One region of the Anaerosalibacter massiliensis genome, then DNA from elsewhere that is predicted to be linked to it. Evidence: riboswitches for the same ligand, from Rfam matches in the RefSeq annotation. Region 1 holds a riboswitch; each other region holds the start of a gene.

Region 1 (5,422 bases):
TATATTTCTTTCTGTAGAAGTTACACATCTAGGATTTTTACATTTTATTACTCCTTCTATTCTGTCTGGTAGGGAAAGACTAATCTTTTCTTTTATTTTTTCATTTTCAATAATATTTACTGTTATATTAGGAACTATAAAACCTAACATAGTTAAATCTAAATCCATGACATTTTCGATTTTTATCATATCTTTTTTCCCATGCTTTTTACTAGGAGAATTCATAATAAGTGCTACTCTACAATCTGCATTGTTTAATCCTAAATAATTAAATATTTTAAAACCATATCCTACCTTTATATGATCAATCACAATGCCATTTACAATACTATCTATATAAAGCATTACATCACCCCTAAAAGTTTTAATATTAAGGCCATTCTCACGTACATACCAAATTTAACTTGCTTAAAATAACAAGCTCTAGGATCGTTATCTACTTCATAACTAATTTCATTAACTCTTGGCAATGGATGCAATACTGTTAAATCTTTTCTTCCCATATTCATTTTTTTAGAATCTAAAATATAACTATCTTTAAGTCTTATATAATCTGCCTCATTAAAGAAACGTTCTTTTTGAACTCTAGTCATATATAGTATATCTAGACTAGATATAATGTCCTCTAATCGTTCAACTTCCATATATTTTATATTATTTTTATCTAATACTTCAGTTTTTATATAATTGGGTATTTTTAATTCCTGAGGTGAAATCAACACAAATGAATTATTTTCATATTTTGAAAGGGCTTTTATAAGTGAATGGACAGTTCTTCCAAATTTTAAATCTCCACAAAGTCCAATGGTTAAATTTGAAAATTTGCCTTTTGTATTTCTTATAGTTAAAAGATCCGCAAGTGTTTGAGTTGGATGCTGATGTCCTCCATCTCCTGCATTTATAATAGGAATAGGTGAATAAAATGAAGCTAATTTAGGGGCACCTTCTTTTGGATGTCTCATAGCTATAATATCTGCATATGAGCCTATAGTTCTCACTGTATCTGGAATGCTTTCACCTTTTTTTACAGAGCTTGAAGCAGCTTCTGAAAAACCTATTACATTACCTCCAAGTCTTAACATAGCAGATTCAAAACTCAATCTAGTTCTAGTACTAGGCTCGTAGAAAAGGGTTCCCAGTATTTTTCCATGACAAGAATCTATAAAACTATCTTGATTTGATATTATTTCATCTGCTAAAATAAATATTTCTTCTAATTCACTTTTAGTAAAATCTTCTGAACCAATTAAATGTCTACCTTTTAACATTTTATTACCTCCTTTTTTAGTCTCTCAGGACTAATTTAAAAGAAAAGGACCAGAGCATAAAAAAACCTTCCTAAAGGAAGGCATAGATGTAGCGAGGCTATTTTTTATGCTTCCCTTTCTGATCTCACAGTATCAGTTTAAAGGCCCTATTATTTTTATTTACAATATCATAGTTAAAGATATTTGTCAATAGGCTATAGAAATTTAAAAGGACTCCATCTGGAGTCCTTTTACTTTATTCCATTCCTGTAGAACCGCCACTTAGTCCACTTTTAACTTCTTGAATAGATTGCTGATCAGCTGTTGGTGCTGGTTTATAATAACCTTTTTGTTCTGCTATTTGAAATAATTGATATTGGAATTGTTCTGCTTCATTTCTCAATTGTTGTAATGTGCTTCTAAGTTGTTGATTAGCACATTCTGTTATGGCTCTAGAATAATAATCTATACTGGCCTTAGTACCAGATAATATATCATCTACCATTTCTTTTTCTTGCATAATATACCTCCTATTTTTATAATGAATTTATTAAATTTGTAGCAGTAGTTTTAGCGTCTTGACTTGATTGTTTAAACATTTGTTTTATTTGTTGATCTTGACATTGATTAGAATAAAAATCAAATTTTGTAGCCATAGTTTGATGACTACTAGCAATCTCCCTTATACTTTGTAGTTCTTGTTGATTTATATTACCTAGATTTAAGGTATTTTTTAAAGCCATAAAATTCTCCTTTCTATTCTTTTTATTTTTCATCCTTTAATATTTTGCTTCATTCTTATAGATTTATTCATGGCAAAAAAGACTTAAATATTAAAATAGAAAAGTGGCAATAATAATTTTAATGGAGGTGATTTAGTGGAAAAAAAAGTAGTAGTTGAAAACAATTTAACTCCCTATATAGATTTCTTGAAAGACTCTGGATATGATGTTTATACACTTTATAAAAATAAAAATTTAGAAAAAATAAATTCTCCTGAATATAGTGCTATAGTTGTTTCTGGAATTGATGTTTTAAGTACTAGTGGAGCAAATTATGAAAACCCACAAGTTCCAATAATTGAGGCTAAAGGCAAAACTCCTGAAGAAATATATGATCTTTTAGAAAACAAATATAATAATTTAAAGTAAAATAAAATTCATACTCTCTCTTGACAAAACATAATTTTAATAATAGAATGTAATCTAAAGTTGTATCCGAACTTCAATATATAAAAATAATGATAAACTCTTATCTAGAGTGGTGGAGGGACTGGCCCGATGAAACCCGGCAGCCTGCATTTATTTGCAAGGTGCTAATTCCTACGGTGTAACCGAAAGATGAGAGAGGATTTTAACCTCTTTCTTCTTAAAGAGGTTTTTTTATTTTTAAAAAAACCTGTGGAAAGAGGTTTTTCATATATAATATGATTTAATGCGTTAATTGCTTAAAGGAGTGGGTCTCATTGATAAAAGTAGAAAATCTATCTAAAATATATAAAAATAATAATGAAGAAATATATGCTTTAAAGGATATTAATCTTCAAATAAAAAAAGGAGAAATATTTGGAATAATTGGTTTAAGTGGTGCAGGAAAATCTACCTTAATTAGGTGTTTAAATAGGCTTGAAGAACCTAGTAATGGAAAGATTTTTATTGATGGAAGTGAAATAACTAATATTGATAATACAAGCTTAAGAGAAACAAGAAAAGAAATAGGAATGATCTTTCAACATTTTAATCTTTTATCTTCAAAAAATGTTTATAAGAATATTGCTTTCCCTTTAGAGCTAAAAGGATTAAGTAAAGAAGAAATAGATAAAAGAGTTAATACTCTTCTAAAATATGTTGAGCTAGAAGATAAAAAACTTGCTTATCCTTCTCAACTAAGTGGAGGACAAAAACAAAGGGTAGCTATTGCACGATCTTTAGCCAACAATCCTAAAATACTTCTTAGTGATGAAGGAACATCTGCCCTTGATCCCAAAACAACTAAATCTATATTAGATTTATTAGATAAAATTAGAAAAGAATTTGGACTTACTATTGTACTTATAACTCACCAGATGGAAGTTATAAAAGATATCTGCGATAGAGTAGCTATTATAGAAGATGGAAGGATAATTGAACTTAGTACAGTAGAAGAAATTTTTACTAATCCTAAAACTAAAACTGCCACTGAATTTATTTCTAATTTAAAATTAAATACTGAAGAAGAAATAGACTATGAAAGAAAACCTGGGAGCAAAATTTTAAGACTTAGTTTCTTAGGAGAAAATTCTAAAAAACCTATAGTTTCTAAAATGGTGAAATATTTTGATATAGATGTAAATATCCTTTCAGGAAATATAAATGAACTAATGAGTACAAGTATAGGAAATTTAATATTAGAAATATCAGGTAAATCTGAAGAAATTGAAAAGGCTATAGACTGGCTAAAAGATGAAGATATAAAACTGGAGGTGATTTAGATGTTAGAGCTTTTAATTCCATCTTTACTTGAAACATTATACATGGTATTTTTCTCTACTATTTTTTCTCTAACTATAGGTTTTCCATTAGGAATATTATTAGATCTTTTCCATTTATTATTTTAATGATATTAGTATTTCCACTTTCTAAGCTAATAGTAGGGAGTACTATCGGTACTACTGCCACTATAGTACCTCTTTCAATTGCTGCTGCTCCTTTTGTAGCTAGAGTCATTGAAACTGCCTTAAAAGAAGTTGATGGTGGAATAATTGAAGCTAGTTTATCTATGGGAGCTACAGTACCTCAGATAGTTTTTAAAGTACTTATTCCAGAGGCTATGCCTTCTTTAATTATGGGAGTTACTTTAACTATTATTAATCTAATTGGTTATTCAGCTATGGCTGGTGCAATAGGTGGAGGAGGATTAGGAGATCTAGCTATAAGATATGGATTATACAGGTTTGAAACAAATATTATGATAACTTCTGTAATAATTATTATAATTTTAGTACAAGGAATACAGATACTTGGAAATAAATTAGCTATATCTATAGACAAAAAATAAAGGAGGAGTTATTTTGAAAAAGAATATATTATTATTTCTAATTTTAATTCTTAGTTTTTCAATACTTACTGGATGTGGAAAAAGTAATAAAGAAGAAAACACTATAAAAATAGGAGTATCTCCTGTACCACATAAAGAAATTGTGGAAAATATTAAAGATGATTTAAAAAGTGAAGGAATAAATTTGGAGATAATAGAATTTATAGATTATGTGAAACCAAACTTAGCTTTAGCTGACAAAGAAATTGACGCTAATTTCTTCCAACATGAACCTTATATGAATGATTTTAAAAAAGAAAGAAATATTGATATTGCATCTCTAGGAAAAATTCATGTAGAACCTTTAGGATTATATTCATCAAGTTACAAATCTATTGATGAACTTAAAGAAGGTAGTACTATTGCTATACCAAATGATCCTACAAATGGAGGACGAGCTCTTTTACTTCTTGAAAAAAATGGTTTAATTAAATTAAATAAAGATTCTGGCCTTGCAGCTACAGAAAAAGATATAGAAGAAAATCCTAAAAATATTTCATTTAAACCAATGGAAGCTGCTCAATTGCCAAGAGTACTAAAAGATATTGATGGTGCTGTAATAAATGGAAACTATGCTATTGAAGCAGGTCTTACTCCAACAAAGGATGCTCTAATTTTAGAAGATAAGGATTCACCTTATGCAAATATTATTGCTATAAGAGCAGGTGAAGAAAAAGAAGAAAAATTTCAAAAATTAATAAAAACTCTTCAAAGTGAAAAAATCAAAAAATTCATTGAAGAAAAATATAATGGTGCAGTTATTCCTGGATTTTAACATTAAAAAACTTTAGGTGAAATACCCTAAAGTTTTTTAATGTATCCCTTTTCAACAGAATCCTCTATTAAGCTTTCCACAAAATCCCAAAGTTTTTTTGAACTTTTCTTTATAGGTTCACCTCTTTTTAGAACCTGTTCTTTTGAAATATTATACTTTTTCCAAGTTCCTCCACCAGAATAATAATTCATTAAGAAAGGTTGAAACCGATCCATACAATTGGCAAATAAAGATTCTTCTGTTTCCATTTCTTCAAATTCATCCCAAAGCTTTCTTATTTCTTTTTCTTTATCTTTTGGCAACATGCTAAAAAGTTTATCTGCGG
Region 2 (5,422 bases), on a different contig from region 1:
AGGTTTTAAAAAAATATTTACACCATTTAGTCCTTCTTCAATTTTATCTATATAATTTATATTTATATAGCCTAAAGCTCCATCATTTCTAGATATAGGTTTTCTCGTTTTAATTGGTATAAATATATTTTCTCTATTGAAGGGAATAGGAACTAAATTATTTACATTTAATAAATTGCCATAATGTTTTCTTGATTCCTTTAAATCTATTAAAAAATATTTACCTAGGCAATTTAAAAAACTCCTCAAGCTCTTATCTATATAAATCTCTCCACTTTTATAAGTATATATAGCTGTACAATTCCCTTTCATATTTAAATATACGGGAATGAAAGCCATCAATTCTTCTTCTACATATTTCCCTATATTCATAAAAATCCCTCCCTCGACTATTATAATAGAACACTAGTTCTAAGTCAAGAGAGGATTTTTTATTTTATACTAGTTATAACTTTAGATAGCTCGTTTATGCTTTCTGTTAAATCGTCTAATTTACCTTCTATTCTAACCAAAAGATAAATAGATATAACTATTGGAAAACCTAAATTAGCTATCTGAGTATAAATTTCCTCCATGATAACCTCCTTTCCTTAATTTAAGTAAACAGTGGTGGAGATATCTCCACCACTTACAAATTATATTTCCATTTCTTCAATAGTAGTTCTAATAATTCTGGCTCCTGTTGGCAATATAATATTCCCTCCTGCAGAGAAGAATACATTTGTATCTACAATAGTGTCCATAGTATTTCTTACTTCCTCTCCAGTTAAATCATCCTTTGGATCATCTACTGAAAAAGTTACCCTTCTATCTTCTTCATTTTTAAATATCATTTGCAATTTAGCATTCTCCATTAAATCACCTCCTTATATTATTTTCTTTTGATTACTCTTCTAGTAGTTCTACCTCTTCTACCTTCTTTACCTTTAGTAAAGGCATAGATTGAAGAGCTGATAGAGATTTTCCTACCTCATAAACATTTTCATTAGCTGCATCTACTTTAATCCTAGAATAAGTTTTAGATTTAACTATAGGTTTATCTCCATCCATTCCTCCATCTAGTTCCAATTTTAATTTGGAAGATTCCTTTAGTTCTGTAACTGCCATATTATCACCTCCTTCTACTTCTTATATAGAAATAAGGTGACAATCTTACTATTATTAAATATTTTTATTTATTATTTTTTTCATTTTTTCTACTGCTTTTGTTTTTGTATTTACTACTGTCCTATAAGATATATCTAATTCTTTACTAATGTCTACCATATTCATTCCTTTAATATAGTAATTTATAAAAATCTCCCTTTGTCTCTTACTAAGACTTGATAAACCTCTATATAAACTTTCTCGTTCCTGATTATTTATAGCAATTTCTAAAGGTCCGAATCCATCGTCTTTTATATAGTCTATAAATTCTTCACCATCATCTATTGTTTCATTTAAAGATAAAAGACTTTTCTCTTTATGCTTATCTAAATAATGATATTTGAGTTGTAATTTCACATATCCTAAAAACTTTGTTTCCTTTGAATTATCATAATTTTTAATACAACTGAGTATTATTTCATACCCTTCTTGTATAAAATCATCATATTGAGAGTAGTCATTGTAATACCTTTTTATAGAGCTTAAGATTAAAGGTTTCAATTTAAATAATAATTTTTCTTTAGAACTTCTATCTCCCTTCTTACCTAGAGTTACAAGACTTTCTATTTCTCTATACAAACATATCCTCCTAGTGGAAGACCGGCCTTCTAATATTGCTAGCAACTCTATATTACTCTTAAAAAAGGAAATAAAAAAAAGTAGAGTAAGCCATTCTACTTACTCTACTTTTACAATTTTTATATTACTTTATATATAAATACCGTACTTTAAATAAGTCTTTTACAAAAACTTATAGACTTTAAAAAACTCCTTATACTTCAAGACCTTCTTTTCTAAGTACTTCTGCCTTATCAGTTTTTTCCCACGTTAAGTCTAGGTCACATCTTCCAAAATGACCATAGCTTGCTAATTGTTTATATATAGGCTTTCTTAAATCTAATTTATCAATAATAGCTGCAGGTCTTAAATCAAAATGCTTTCTTACTAATTCTTCAATCTTTTCATCTTTAATTTTCCCAGTTCCAAAAGTTTCAACATATATAGATAATGGTCTAGCTACTCCTATAGCATAAGCAAGTCCTACTTCACATTTGTCAGCAAGTCCGGCTGCTACTATATTCTTTGCTACATATCTAGCTGCATAAGCTGCAGATCTATCTACTTTTGTTGAATCTTTTCCTGAAAAAGCTCCTCCACCATGTCTTCCATATCCACCATAAGTATCTACAATTATTTTTCTACCAGTAAGTCCAGCATCCCCCATTGGTCCACCTATTACAAATCTTCCAGTCGGATTTACGTAGTATTTAGTATTATCATCTATCATATCTTTTGGAACTATTTTCTTTATTACCTCTTCAATAATATCTTTTCTTATAGTATCTAAATCTACATCACTACTATGTTGAGTAGAAACAACTATATTTTCAATCCTTACAGGCTTATTGTCTTCATATTCAATGGTTACCTGAGTTTTCCCATCTGGTCTTAGATAGGGAAGTATACCATCTTTTCTAACTTTCGAAAGTCTTATAGATAGTTTATGAGCTAAGGCTATAGGCATAGGCATAAGTTCTTCTGTTTCATTACAAGCAAAACCAAACATCATGCCTTGATCTCCAGCACCTATTTCATCATATTTGTCTTCGCCATTTTCCTTATGTTCTAATGCTTTATCCACTCCCATTGCTATATCCGATGATTGTTCATTTATAGATGTTAGTACCGCACAAGTATCAGCATCAAAACCAAATTTTGCTCTTGTATATCCTATTTCTTTTATAGTTTTCCTAACAACTTTAGGTATATCCACATAACAATTTGTAGTAATTTCCCCTGAAACTAATACTAGTCCAGTAGTAACAGAAGTTTCACAGGCTACTCTAGCATTAGGATCTTCTGCCAAAATAGCATCTAATATGGCATCAGAAATTTGATCACAAACTTTATCTGGATGACCTTCTGTTACTGACTCTGATGTAAATAACCACTTTTTCATAAGAGTACCTCCTTAAATTTAGCATAATAGCTTAATTTATTCTAAAAAATAAATAAGCCCTTCCCAAAGGAAAAGGCAGACAAACTGTCACCTCATCTTTCAGAATTTAATTCTGTGGGATTTAGCACCGTCGTAAGCTTTTATACTTAGTTACAGGTTGCCGGGTTTCATAGGGCCCATTCCCTCCACCACTCTTGATAAGGTATCAAGATTTTGTATTCATTTATTTAATTGTATCACACTAAAAATTTTTAGTCAATTGACTAAAAAACTGATATAACCTTATAACTTAGACTAAATACTATAATTCCTGAAGTAATTACTCCTCCTATAATAGCAGCTAAAGCTTTATTAAAATCTATTTTAAGTAATGTTGCAGCTATACATCCAGTCCAAGCTCCTGTAGTTGGAATTGGTATAGCAACTAATATAAAAAGTCCTAATAAACTATATTTCTGTATTTTTTCTCTACTTCTTTTAAGAGTTCTTTTCTTAACCCATTTTATTAATTCAGAAAAAAGAGCAGTTTTTTCTAAATAATTCATTATTGGTCCTAAAAGTTTCAATAGGAAAGGTATAGGAATTATATTACCTATAATACTTAAAATAAAACTTTCTAATGGTGTAAAACCCAAGGAGATACCTAATGGAATAGCCCCCCTAAGTTCTACAAGAGGCATGGCAGCAACTAATATTACAGTTATTTCATCCTTTATCGTTTCTAATATATCCAACATATAATCCCCCTCACTACTACTAGTTTAATATATTCTACCCATTATAATAAATTCCTTTACAAAAAACAAAATAGTTTGAAATAGTTAGATATAATTAAATTTGACGAGATATCAATAGATATATAGCTATATTTTAACTTTTAGCTGTTTTTTATGCATTGCATTATAATCTAAAATCTCCTATAATAAAATAGTCGTCGGAATTACGGGGTGTGGCGCAGTTTGGTAGCGCACGTGGTTTGGGACCATGGGGCCGGGGGTTCGAATCCCTCCACCCCGACCATTTGTAAAAAAGAAGGATTGAAAATTCAATCCTTCTTTTTTTATACCCTATTTTATTTTTTATTATATACTATTTTATATATTATCAATAACCGGTTCAATTTATTTTAGCTTATACTTTCTTTTAACCTTGTACCAGCTCCAGCAAATACAAATAAAAATTCGCTCCAAAAAAAGTTTTGATGAAATAGTATCCTACCAAAAAATAAAATGCTAAATATTTTCAAACTCACTTGGCTGAAACAGTGAAAAATTTTTAACGCATTTTATTTTTGAGTCGGATTATTTCATAGCAAAACTTTTTTTAGTCGCTCATTTTTTATTTCTATTTGCTTAAAGATTGTATTATTTGAAAAAATACAGCTAAAAGTTTCAAAGTTAGAGTTTTTGGTTTAAAGAATTAGCGTAATTAAGAATTTTAGGTTATTGGATTTAACTGACTAAAAAGACTTTGATTAGAAAATAGAGACGAATTTTTTCATAAAACCTGTGAAATTGATTTTCAATCAATTTAGCAAAAACCCATTATTTACGTTAGAATTTTATGAAAAATTAAGTCCTATTTTCTTCAAAGCTTTTTCGGAAGGAAAGCCAATAACCCAAAATCCGTGGCTTGGCATAAACTAAAAAAGCATACAAATTTAGAAAAATAAATAGTGAAATATATGGACTACAATAGTATAATATATTTTGATATGTTTTTACTTACTTTCTATAAGAAAGGTTGATATAATGAAAAAAATTTTGGGACCTATGAGAAAAGCTATAGAAGATTTTAATTTGATAGATGATGGTGATAAAATCGGAGTTGGTGTATCTGGAGGAAAAGATAGTATGCTTCTTTTATATGCATTGAAACTTTATCAAAGATTTAGTCCAGAGAAATTTGAATTGGAAGCTTTTACAGTTGATTTAGGTTTTGAAGGCTTTGAAACAAAGGCCATTGAAAGCTATTGTGAAAGTATAGGAGTACCTTTCAATTTGAAAAAAACTAATATTAAAAATATAGTATTTGATACAAGAAAAGAAAAAAATCCCTGCTCTCTATGCGCAAATATGCGGAGAGGAGCTATTCACAACTCTTTAAAAGATAGAGGATTTAATAAACTAGCATTAGGCCATCATGGTGATGATGCTATAGATACGTTTTTCTTAAGTTTATTATATGAAGGAAGAATAAATACTCTTCCTCCTTTAACCTATTTAGATAGAAAAAAAATATATATTATACGTCCACTATTATATGTATCAGAACAGGATATAAAAAATTCTATAGAAAAAAATAATATTCCTATAG
Region 3 (5,422 bases), on a different contig from region 1:
GTAGACCTCATGTTCAACAGAAGTTTTCTAGATCCATCAGTTTTAGGAGAATATCCAAGTGAACTTATAGAATTTTTAAAAGAAAATGATTTAACTCCAGAGTGGAAAGAGAAAGATTTAAGAATAATAAAGAAAAACACAGTAGATTTCTTAGGAGTAAACTACTATCAGCCAAGAAGAATACAAAAACGAGAAACACCTAAAGATACAGAAAGTTTAATGCCTGAAGATTTTTTTGAATATTACATATGGCCAGAAAGAAGAATGAATGTATATAGAGGCTGGGAAATATATGAAAAGGGATTATATGATATAGGCATAAATATAAAAGATAATTATAAAAATATTCCTTGGTTTGTATCAGAAAATGGAATGGGAGTAGAAAATGAAGAAAGGTTTATAGATGAAAATGGAATGGTTCAAGATGATTATAGAATAGATTTTATAAAGGAACATTTAAAATGGCTTCATAAAAGTATAGAAGAAGGTTCAAATTGTTTTGGATATCATCTATGGACATTTATGGATAATTGGTCATGGTGCAATGCTTATAAAAATAGATATGGCTTATATAGAGTTGACTTAGAAAATAATTTCAAACGAAGCCTAAAGAAAAGTGGACTTTGGATAAAAGAAGTAGCAAAAAATAATGGATTTGATGATTAGAAAGGAATAAAAAATGGATAAAAAAATCATAACTTTTGACATTGGTGGAACTAACATCAAATACGGTATGGCAGATAAAAAAGGAAATATTTGTTATAAGGGAAAATACCCTACACCAAAAAAACTAGATGATTTTTTAAATAGTATAAAAAAAGTAGTAGATAGTTTAAAAATAAAAATAGATGAGAGTAAAATAGATGGTATAGCTATGAGTGTTCCCGGTGCTGTAAATAATAATACGGGGATTATAGAAGGGGCTAGCGCAGTACCTTATATTCATCATTGTAATATGAGAGAGTTAATTACTAAGACAACTGGATTTAAAGTATCATTTGAAAATGATGCAAACTGTGCAGCTTTAGCAGAAGTATGGAAAGGCTCTGGAAAAGATGTTAATGATGCCCTATTTGTAATATGTGGTACTGGAATAGGCGGTTCAATAATAAAAAATAAAAAAATTCATACTGGGAAAAACCTTTATGGTGGAGAATTTGGATACATGATAATGGATAGAGATTTTGAAACAGGAAAATTTAAAAATTGGAGTGAAACTTCTTCTACATCATCTATAGTTAGAAATGCAGCCAGACTAATGGGAATAAGTCCAAGAGATTTAAATGGAGTTAGAGTGTTTCAATTGGCGGAGGAAGGAAATAAATATTGCATAAAGGCGATAGAAACATTTTATCAAAATTTTGCAACTGGTTTATATACACTTCAATATATTTATGACCCAGAAGTTATAATAATAGGTGGTGCTATAAGCGAGAGGGAAGATTTAATAGATAAAATAAATGAGAAATTAGAATTTTTAAAAGCTCATATAGATATAACTACTATTTTGCCCACTATAAAAAAATGTGAATATGGAAATGATGCGAATTTAATAGGTGCAGTATATAATTACATTTTGAATTAAAGCCTATGCCTAATAGTGGCAAAACAAGTGTAGTAGGTAAAGTTGCAGATGAAGAAGTATATTTATTAGATAAAATTAGACCTTTGCAAAAGTTTAGATCAAAGTAGATGTGTGTCAATGGGATGTTTTGTTTGGCATATCTTAAAATTTAGATGATTAAAATAAGTCTAAAAGAGATAATATAAATTTTTGAATTTAAATATTCCTTGACATATCTTATACTTGATGTTAATATGTTTACAACAATTAAATAATATAACTTATCCAGAATTAGGGTAGAGAATTAGCTCGTTGACCCTATACCAACCTGTTATATTTTTAATAAGGTGGTTCTGCTAATGTCGATAAGATGGATGATAAAAAGAGATTAAATCCTTCCTAAGACATTAGGAAGGATTTTTTGATGGATAATCTTATCAAGAGAGGTGGAGGGACTGGCCCTATGAAGCCCGGCAACAACCAGTTTAAACTGGAAATGTGCCAATTCCTGCAGCCATTGGCTGAAAGATAAGAAGGTCTTATTTTCATTTATTTATTTAGACACTTCTTATTTATAGAAGTGTCTTTTATTTTTTAAAAATTGAAAGGAGAGATATACATGAAAAAAGATTGTAAACAAGGAACAATATGTGTTCAAGGAGGATATTCTCCAAAATCAGGAGAGCCAAGGGTGCTTCCTATTTATCAAAGTACAACATATAAGTATAAAGATCCTGATCAACTTGCAAATATATTTGATTTAAAAGAAGAAGGCCATATGTATTCAAGGATAAGCAATCCAACTGTTGCTGCCTTTGAGGAAAAGATAAGTCAACTTGAAGATGGAGTAGGAGCATTAGCCACTTCGTCAGGGCAAGCAGCTACAACTATTGGAATACTAAATATATGTGGACAAAATCAACATATCTTGGCTTTATCCACATTGTATGGTGGCACTTATACATTGTTATCCACAACTTTAAAAAAATATGGTATAGAAGTAACTTTTATTGATCCAAATATGGATGTGGAGGAAATACTAAATTATTCTAAACCAAATACTAGGGCTATATATGCAGAAACTATAGGAAATCCTGCATTGAATGTTTTAGATTTTGAAAAATATTCTAAGGTAGCAAAGACATTAGATATACCTTTTATTGTTGACAATACATTTCCCACTCCATATCTTTGTCAGCCTTTTAAACATGGAGCCAATATTATAATCCACTCAGCAACTAAGTATATAGATGGCCATGCAAATAATATAGGTGGTGTAATAATAGATGGAGGTAATTTCAATTGGGATAATGGGAAATATCCAGAGTTTACAGAACCTGATGAAAGCTATCATGGTATTAGATATTATAAAGAGTTTAAAGAAAAAGCATATATAACAAAAGCCAGAACCCAATTATTAAGAGACATAGGTTGTTCTCTAAGTCCTTTTAACAGCTTTATGTTTAATTTAGGGTTAGAAACCCTTCATTTAAGAATGGAAAAACATAGCCAAAATGCTTTAAAGTTAGCTAAATACTTAGAAAGTCATGAAAAAGTTTCTTGGGTTAATTATCCTAAATTAGAAAGTCATCCTGACTATGAATTAAGTCAAAAATATTTACCTTTAGGTGGAAGTGGTATACTTACTTTTGGAATAGAAGGAGGAAAAGCTGGAGCTAAAAAATTTATGACTAATTTAAATCTTGTTTCTTTAGTCGTCCATTTAGGTGATGTAAGGACTTCTGTACTTCATCCTGCTTCAACTACCCATAGACAACTTAGTACTAAAGAGTTGAAAAAGGCTGGAATTAAAGAAGACATGATAAGAGTATCTGTAGGAATAGAAGATATTTCAGATATAATAGAGGACTTCCATAGTGCTTTAAGTTTAATTTAAAAAGGTGATAAAAATGAGTATTTATTTAGAAAAAAATGTTTTAAATTTAGAAAAAGAGAAAAAAGTTCCCAAAATAGGGATTTTAAATTTAATGCCAAATAAAATTGAAACGGAAATACATTTTTTAAATCTTTTATCCCAAGTTTCTATAGATATTTATATATATTTTATTCGTCTTGAAAGTTATATTCCTAAAAATTGTAGTTTTAAGTATTTAAAAGATAATTATATAACTTTAAAAGATATAGAAAATGATTTTTTAGATGGATTGATAATAACAGGTGCTCCTTTAGAATTAAAAGAGTTTGAAGATGTAGAATACTGGCAAGAACTTAGTTCTATAATGGAGTTTTCTAAAAAAAATATAAAATCCACCATATATATATGTTGGGGAGCTTTAGCTGGATTTTATTATCATTATGGAATACCTAAATATAATTTGGAAGAAAAGGTATTTGGAGTCTTTCCACACAATGTTCTTAATAAAAATCATAGATTATTGAAAGGTTTTGATGATGAGTTTCTAGTTCCTCATTCTAGATATTCATTAGTGAGAGAAGAAGATATAAGAAAAGAGAAAGGTCTCGAAATATTATCAACTTCAGATGAAACAGGAATATTTTTAGTATCTGATAAAGGTTGTAATAAAATTTTTTTAACTGGTCATCTTGAATATGAATCTGAAACATTGAAAAAAGAATATGAAAGAGATACTAAATTAGGAAAACCAATAAAAATGCCTAAATATTATTCTTACAAGGATGATTTAAATACTAAATTAAAATCAAGATGGAGAGCTCATGCTACTCTATTTTATACAAATTGGATACATGAATATTTAATAAGGTAGGTGTATATAAATGATAAATATTGGACTTATGGGACTTGGTACAGTTGGTTCAGGAGTATATGAAATAATTAATAATAGGAGAAGATTTTTTGAAGATGAAATAGGGGAAAAAATAAAAATTAAAAAAGTACTAGTTAAAAATAAAAATAAAAATAGAAATATTGATATTGATGATAAATTACTAACTTTAAATCCTAAAGATATATTAGACGATCCAGAAGTTGATATAGTAATAGATGTTTTGAGTGAAAAAGAAATTGCTTATGATTATTTAAAATATGCTTTAGAAAACAAGAAACATGTTGTTACAGCCAATAAAGCAGTTGTATCTTCCAAAATGGAGGAATTATTATATTTGTCAAAGGAAAATAATAAGGCATTTCTTTTTGAAGCTAGTGTAGGTGGAGGAATACCTATAATAAATTCTTTAAAACAAGGAATAAAAGCTGATGATATATTCCAAATTCAAGGAATATTAAATGGCACAACAAATTACATACTTACAAAAATGTACGAAAAAGGTATTTGTTTTAAAGATGCATTAAAAGATGCACAAGATAAAGGATATGCTGAAGCAGATCCTACAGATGATATTAAAGGATATGATACTGGAAGAAAACTAGCTATATTATCCACTATCGCTTACAATCAACCAGTAGATTCAAAGTTTATTAATTGTCGTGGAATTGATGAAATAAGTATTGAAGATATAAATGAGTTTAGAAAATTGAAACTTGTTCCCAAACTCATTGGTAGTTCGCAAAGATCTGATAATCATATTTATGCAAGTGTGGAGCCACTATTAGTAAAGGATGAATCTTTCTTTTCTAATGTTAAAGATGCTTTCAATATCATTTCCTTAAGAGGCTATAATACTGGAGAATTACGTTTTTATGGTCAAGGAGCTGGGAAAAATCCTACAGCCAATTCTGTAGTGCTAGATGTATTGGATATAGTTAAGGGAACTTACACAAATGGAAAAGTTTATGAAAATAGAAAAATAAGTGGAGATAAATATTTAACATTTGACGGAGAGTATTATCTTAGACTTAGTTCAAAAGATGGAAAAGATAATAATTATCTATTAAATATACTTAATATGTATAATTCT

The links. A riboswitch is a leader RNA that binds a small molecule or an ion and turns the genes downstream of it on or off. The one in region 1 is predicted to bind S-adenosylmethionine.
Region 2: another riboswitch for S-adenosylmethionine. It lies ahead of metK (methionine adenosyltransferase); the one in region 1 lies ahead of NSA23_RS14065 (methionine ABC transporter ATP-binding protein).
Region 3: another riboswitch for S-adenosylmethionine. It lies ahead of NSA23_RS09875 (O-acetylhomoserine aminocarboxypropyltransferase/cysteine synthase family protein); the one in region 1 lies ahead of NSA23_RS14065 (methionine ABC transporter ATP-binding protein).

What each region holds. Positions count from the first base shown of each region.
Region 1 is NZ_JANJZL010000013.1:49,666-55,087, reverse strand. It holds gene NSA23_RS14090 (aspartate carbamoyltransferase regulatory subunit) at 1-345, opposite strand, end outside; gene pyrB (aspartate carbamoyltransferase) at 345-1,268, opposite strand; gene NSA23_RS14080 (spore coat protein) at 1,504-1,767, opposite strand; gene NSA23_RS14075 (hypothetical protein) at 1,784-2,023, opposite strand; gene NSA23_RS14070 (YkuS family protein) at 2,126-2,398, shown strand; SAM riboswitch class I at 2,496-2,594, shown strand; gene NSA23_RS14065 (methionine ABC transporter ATP-binding protein) at 2,713-3,717, shown strand; partial or broken gene NSA23_RS14060 (methionine ABC transporter permease) at 3,718-4,283, shown strand; gene NSA23_RS14055 (MetQ/NlpA family ABC transporter substrate-binding protein) at 4,297-5,097, shown strand; gene NSA23_RS14050 (HD domain-containing protein) at 5,124-5,422, opposite strand, start outside.
Region 2 is NZ_JANJZL010000008.1:45,677-51,098, reverse strand. It holds gene NSA23_RS11455 (hypothetical protein) at 1-372, opposite strand, end outside; gene NSA23_RS11450 (YvrJ family protein) at 432-575, opposite strand; gene NSA23_RS11445 (DUF2922 domain-containing protein) at 636-854, opposite strand; gene NSA23_RS11440 (DUF1659 domain-containing protein) at 886-1,107, opposite strand; gene NSA23_RS11435 (sigma-70 family RNA polymerase sigma factor) at 1,162-1,725, opposite strand; gene metK (methionine adenosyltransferase) at 1,919-3,106, opposite strand; SAM riboswitch class I at 3,196-3,310, opposite strand; gene NSA23_RS11425 (COG2426 family protein) at 3,370-3,843, opposite strand; tRNA gene NSA23_RS11420 (tRNA-Pro) at 4,050-4,126, shown strand; gene NSA23_RS11415 (tRNA lysidine(34) synthetase) at 4,858-5,422, shown strand, end outside.
Region 3 is NZ_JANJZL010000006.1:21,504-26,925, reverse strand. It holds gene NSA23_RS09890 (glycoside hydrolase family 1 protein) at 1-666, shown strand, start outside; gene NSA23_RS09885 (ROK family protein) at 680-1,585, shown strand; gene NSA23_RS09880 (phospho-sugar glycosidase domain-containing protein) at 1,591-1,692, shown strand; SAM riboswitch class I at 1,843-1,936, shown strand; SAM riboswitch class I at 1,996-2,099, shown strand; gene NSA23_RS09875 (O-acetylhomoserine aminocarboxypropyltransferase/cysteine synthase family protein) at 2,184-3,461, shown strand; gene NSA23_RS09870 (homoserine O-succinyltransferase) at 3,475-4,311, shown strand; gene NSA23_RS09865 (homoserine dehydrogenase) at 4,322-5,422, shown strand, end outside.